One region of the Cytobacillus sp. Hz8 genome, then DNA from elsewhere that is predicted to be linked to it. Evidence: riboswitches for the same ligand, from Rfam matches in the RefSeq annotation. Region 1 holds a riboswitch; the other holds the start of a gene.
What was found. Region 1 has a riboswitch for S-adenosylmethionine ahead of ACE38V_RS09985 (methionine biosynthesis PLP-dependent protein). Riboswitches for the same ligand answer to the same signal wherever they lie in the genome.
Positions count from the first base shown of each region.

Region 2: another riboswitch for S-adenosylmethionine. It lies ahead of mtnW (2,3-diketo-5-methylthiopentyl-1-phosphate enolase); the one in region 1 lies ahead of ACE38V_RS09985 (methionine biosynthesis PLP-dependent protein).

Region 1 is NZ_JBHKFI010000006.1:130,061-133,232, reverse strand. Features, by position in the region: gene metC (cystathionine beta-lyase) at 1-792, opposite strand, end outside; gene ACE38V_RS09985 (methionine biosynthesis PLP-dependent protein) at 789-1,901, opposite strand; SAM riboswitch class I at 2,083-2,205, opposite strand; gene ACE38V_RS09980 (H-type small acid-soluble spore protein) at 2,325-2,516, opposite strand; gene ACE38V_RS09975 (hypothetical protein) at 2,690-2,929, shown strand.
Region 2 is NZ_JBHKFI010000001.1:525,781-528,952, reverse strand. Features, by position in the region: gene ACE38V_RS02605 (2-hydroxy-3-keto-5-methylthiopentenyl-1-phosphate phosphatase) at 1-282, opposite strand, end outside; gene mtnW (2,3-diketo-5-methylthiopentyl-1-phosphate enolase) at 283-1,503, opposite strand; SAM riboswitch class I at 1,622-1,727, opposite strand; gene ACE38V_RS02595 (pyridoxal phosphate-dependent aminotransferase) at 1,811-2,992, opposite strand; gene ACE38V_RS02590 (carbon-nitrogen family hydrolase) at 3,103-3,172, shown strand, end outside.

The DNA of each region.
Region 1 (3,172 bases):
TTTGCTAGCAGCAGAGCTTGATTGTTGCAAGCGGACAGCAAGCGTTTTAATTCCTCGTAAAACAAGCCAACAATCCTGAACCCCGAGAACAGCGCCAAATGAATTTTGTAAAGAACCGAGTCGGTTAGCTAGTTCTTCATCTTTAACGACAGCAAGCCCGGCAACGACATCGCTGTGGCCAGATAAAAACTTCGTAGCACTGTGCAGAACAATATCTGCCCCTAAATTCAATGGTTTTTGTAGAGCAGGTGTTAAAAAGGTATTGTCAACAAATGTATAGGCACCGTGCTGTTTTGCTAAATTACTAATGGCATTAATATCGGTCACCTTTAATAATGGGTTGGAAGGGGTTTCGACATACAGCACTTTTGTATTTGGTTGTATCGCTTTTTCAACCTCTTTTAAATCAGTCATATCAACAAAGGTATGACTAATTCCAAGACGATTTAAAACTTGGGTCACCATTCGGTACGTTCCGCCGTAAACGTCTTCAGTTATCACCACATGATCTCCTTGAGATAGGAGAAGAAAAGCGGTTGAGATGGCAGCCATTCCTGATGAAAAAGCAAAACCTTTTAAACCATCTTCTAATTCTGCAATGACATCCTCCAAAGCCTCACGGGTAGGATTTAAGCTTCTGCTATAATCATATTTTCCAAAATGGTCAATATCCGATTGATGAAAGGTAGTGGCGTGCTGAATCGGAACACTGACTGCGCCGTTTGTCGGATCGAATTTATGGCGATTATGCAATAGCTTTGTATCAAAACTGTAACAATCACTCTCAATCATAATGAAACCTCCTGATCTACTTTTGCAAAAGCATTTTCTAAATCATTAATCAAATCTTCTGAATCTTCAATTCCTACCGAAAAACGCAGTAAACAATTATCAACACCTGTTTCAAGCCGAATATTTTCGGGAATATCTGCATGTGTTTGCGTTGCTGGGTAGGTGATAAAGCTTTCCACCCCTCCTAAGCTTTCAGCAAAGGTGATAAGGGATAGGTTCTGTAAAAAAGAATCCACCCAGCCTTCTTCCTTAATACGAAAAGAAAGCATTCCTCCTTTTCCTGGGTAGAGGACATCTGTTACTGTAGGATGTGTTTGCAAATAATGGACGATTGCTTTTGCATTTTCCTCATGCTTAGCCATTCGTAAGGAGAGGGTTTTCATTCCTCGGATGAGGAGCCAAGAATCAAACGGGCTTAATACGGCACCAGCAGAATTATGATGAAGGGAAATGGATTCACAAAGTTTTCTTCCTTTTGCAACAATTAAGCCTGCAAGAACATCATTATGCCCACCTAAGTATTTCGTCGCACTATGAATGACAATATCGGCACCAAGTGCAATCGGTTTTTGTAGAATAGGGGTATAAAAAGTATTGTCAACGATTAACAAAATCCCATGTTCTTTAGCTAATTGTGAAACCTCTGTGATATCCGTTTGTTCCATAAGAGGATTTGTAGGTGTTTCAAGAAATATCGCTTTCGTATTTTGGTTGATGGTTTTTTCAATATTTTCTATCATGCTGGTATTTACATAGTGGGAATGAAGCCCCCATTTTGTAAAGCCTTGCTCTAATATCCGGTATGTGCCACCATATAAATCCTTAGAGACTATCCATTCATCACCTGTTTTGAATAGGGAGAGGACAGTCAAAATGGCAGCCATACCGGAGCTACAGGCAAATCCCTGATCTCCTTCTTCGAGATCAGCAATGGCTTTTTCCACAATTTCACGTGTGGGATTCCCTGTTCTTGTGTAGTCATAACCTGTTGAACGTCCAATTCCTTCATGCCGAAAAGCTGTTGAAAAATATACTGGTGGATTAACAGTGCCAGTTGCCTTATCACTTCGATTTCCAATTTGTGCAAGCTTTGTTTGAATTCCTACCATTTTGTATTCACTCCTAAATAAAGTTAAATTAGAAAAAAGGGAGACATAAGAGAAGTTAAAAATATGGGCCTAACTTCCAGAGTTTATTTTATAGAAAAGAAGTGGAACTATTGACATAGAATCGTAAATAAAAAAAGTCTTCTATAAGAAGAAGACTTTTACGAATTTCTGGTAGCCGTTCTTCTTATCTGTCAAGTTATCAAAAACTTGCTGGAATTAGCACCTTTTCAAAGTAATTTACATCATTACCCTGAAGGTTGCTGAGGCTTCATTGGGCCATACCCTCTACCTCTCTTGATAAGAAAATCATTTTATGAATTTATTACACTTTACACCACTGAAGTGTTAAATGTCAATGTCTTTTAGAATATTCTTTTTATTAGCAATTGCTTGGATAAACCTATCACGTATGAAAAAATATTTTCAAACCTCTTCAATTAGATTTAAAACAGGTACATCCCATTCGTCAAAAGGATTGGTTCTAGAATAAATCCTGGCCATCTTCGTTTTTTCATCTACATTCTGAATGATGACCATATTCCCCTCATACGAAACATGATGGATTTCTGCACTTTCTAATATTTCCTTTGCTCTTCCCACATTCACGATTTTCATTCCTCCTAGAATAGTATCCAATCATAATGTATCTTGGATTTCCTTTTTTTATTCACAAAAGAAAATAGTGGTATGCCTGTCGAATATTTTTCAAAAGATTCTAAAAATTGCCAAACAAAAATAAAATAAAATCGATATAATAGAAATAGGGAAACTTTATTGGAGGGAAAGGTATGCAAGAAATTATGAGTTGTCATCATCGCTTTTCGACATACGATAATAACTTTGCTTACACAACTGAGGACGGGATTGAAGTTTATGTAGTGGAAAGTGATTGGCAAAAATGCTCAACTTGTGGACATGTTGATTTTCCAATCTCCTCAATGGAAACAACGAAAATCAATCTTCAGGAAAAACGCAACTATCCTCATTCTCCAAAAGAAAATTATGTTCATATCATTGACCTATTCTAACGAAGCCGAATTTTCGGCTTATTTTTTTGCTCCTTATTTTTTATGAAACGAAAGAGAGCGAAATATTGATACATAGTAGTGCATAAATAAATTTTATTAATATAAGTTATTTAGTTAATGACTAAACTCATATTTTTCACTATTTAAATGAGTAAAATCTTTGTAGTCCTATTGACAACGTGTTAAAATGTCATTGGAAACGGTTTATCCTCTGAAAAATTTTACTATTCAATTTATTGGGTG
Region 2 (3,172 bases), on a different contig from region 1:
ATACAGTGGGATCCTTTCCTGTTTTAAAAAATCAATAAAGTCTGCAAACCCGGCGCGAATTTTAGCGTTATGAAGAGCAAACTGAATAATTTCTTCCTTCATAGATGATGGCAATAATGAAAACATCAAACCAACACCCTCCCTCACAGAAATCTTTTGCGTGAGTATTGCATCTTTTAATTGAATCCAACCAGGTGGGTTAAAATATTTCATGATGGCAATGATATTATCTGTTTCCGTTACGGTTCCATCAAAATCACAAAAAACAGCTATTGATCTCATTTAGCTCATCACCTCCACACATCCCCATAAATCAATTGCTTTTTTTAGCTCTGGAAATTGGTCTGCGTTCGCCTGCAAGGATTCTCCTTTCAAGGTGAGTTGAATTGCTTGACGGAAAGCAATGCCCCCTCCCCGAGCCCCATCAGGATGACCATGAACTCCACCTCCTGCATTGATGACACAATCAATTCCAAAATCGCGAATGAGCAGGGGAACAAGTCCAGGATGAATTCCGGCTGAAGGTACAGGGAAGGAAGAAAGAAATTGATCCTCCTTCGTTAATTCCTTTCCAACACTTAGCGCCGTTTCTCTTTCCAATGCCACCGAACCATACGGGGAAGGGAATAAGGACAAATCTGCTCCTGCATATCTCAATAACTTACCAAGCAATAAGGAATGTGAGATTCCATATTTAGGCGAAGAAGTGAGCGCCCCACTTACAGCTGGATGAGCCATTAATGGGAGATTGATTTCAGAATCCACTCTAAGCTCCTGCAAAACGTCAATGCCATAAGCAAAAACATTGAATAACAGTAAATCTGCTCCAGCCTCCCTTGCCCTTCTCGCCCTTTCCTTCAACTCAAATGTTTTTCCAGTTAAATTCACAGCATAAAGAGTCCGATGTCCAGTAGTTTCATATACGTGATTAAGAACCTTTTTCCCTTCAACAATTCTTTTATAAAAAGGCGTTAAATCATTTTCAAATAATATTTCATCATCTTTAACTAAATCAACTTGACCTAAAGCCTGCTCCCTAAGCTGAGAGAGTAAATAATTCAAATCTCGACCAAGAACACCTTTGAAAATACTCATTAATAATGGTTGGGTTTCAACGCCAATCTTCTCACGAATTCCCTTTATCCCATAGCGTGGTCCAGGAAAAAAGGTTTTTAATTCATCACTGAATTGAAGGTCAACTAACTTGACTATTCCATCCAATGATAATTTTCCGAAAACAGTGGTAAGTATAGCCGGGAGATCCGGTGTAAAATTTACAATTGGATAAGCTATTTTAATTTTTGCTACCAAATGATGATTTTCGTCTTCACCAAGTCCTTCAGCTGAAACCACTCGACCTTTATGTTTGCGAAGTTGATCTTGATCAAGCTTCGGCAGATTTGTCCATGATCCTACGGTAAGACCTAAAGCAATTTCTTCTGCCTTTTTCTCTGGTTGATGCTTGGAATCATGAACAATATATGTAGCAATGATTTCACTCATTTTACTTCTTCCTTCCCCATGCAAAATCCAATTCCATCTTTTCACATATAAACAATGCAAATTAAACGAAAAAAACCTCTTCACATATGAAGAGGTTAGCACGATTCAAACTAACATCTCCTTATCTTCCAGCGATTGCTGCAAGAATTAGCACCGTGCTTAAAAGTTTTAAGTCGGTTGCCGGGCTTCATCGGGCTCGTCCCTCCACCTGCTCTTGATAAGAAAACGAAATTATCTTAAAAATGTTGATTATCAAAAAATAATTGAAATTAATTTGGATTATGTCAGTTTATTATGAAATTGTCAATCACTTTTTTTCAAAAATATTCAATGCTTTGATTCGGGAAACGGCCTCCCTTAAATGGCCTTCAGAGGTCAATAACCCAACACGTACATAACCTTCTCCATATTGACCAAATCCTATTCCAGGTGCTACAGCAACATAAGCCTTTTCTAATAATAAATCGGCAAATTGCTCAGAGGTATACCCAGATGGGATCTTTAACCAGGCAAAAAATGAACCCTTAGGTGCCAAAACATGCCATCCTATCGATTGAAGACCATCAATCAAAACATTTCTGCGCCGCTCATACATTACATTTAACTTTCGCACACATTCCTGATCCTCTGTTAAGGCCGCAATTGCAGCCTCTTGAATACCACCAAATAAACTGACATATATATGATCCTGAAGCAAATTAATCGCAGCAATCACACTTTCATTTCCAATCGCAAACCCTACACGCCATCCGGCCATATTATAAGTTTTCGATAGAGTATAAATCTCAATTCCAACTTCTTTTGCACCCTCTGTTTCTAAAAAACTAATAGGCTTTTCTCCATCAAACCCTATCGCCCCATAAGCAAAGTCATGAACTATACAAATTCCTTGCTTTCTAGCAAGTTCAACCGTTTCTTCAAAAAAGGCAGATGTCGCTACAGCTCCCGTTGGATTATTGGGATAGTTAAGAAACATAAGCTTCGCTTGTTGCAGTGTTTCTTCATCGATTTCCGTATAATCCGGTAAAAAATCATGCTCCTCTCGCAGAGGCATATATTCCATTTTCGCTTTTGCAAGTGCGACCCCTGACCAATAATCAGGATATCCCGGGTCCGGCACTAAAACCGTATCGCCAGGATTCAGCAGACATTGAGGAATTTCTACAAGACCTGCCTTTCCTCCAAAAAGAATGGCTACTTCCTTATCAGGATTCACTTCCACTTGATATTCTCGCATGTAAAATTCCGCCACTGCTCTTTTTAAAGATTGAAAGCCTTGAAACGGTGAATATTTATGATTAATAGGGTCATCTGCCGCTTTTTGCAGCCTTTTCACAATATGTTCTGGTGTTGGCTGGTCTGGATTCCCCTGTCCTAAATTAATCACATCATGTCCCTCTTGTAAAAAAAAGTTAACCTTACCTACAAGAGAAGCAAAAAATTGTTTTGGTAAATGGTTTAACAATTCAGATTGAGGAAATTTTGTCATTTCATCACCCACCATCTTTCTCTCTATTCTAAAAATTATGTATTGAAAAACTAGTCACAAATGATATAACTAAATTAATAAATTGTAAAGTATTTTTTATTCGAGGTGATTTGATTTTGACGATAAAAATAGCTTGTATTCAACTTGATATCGTATTTGGGGATCCGTCCCAAAATTATA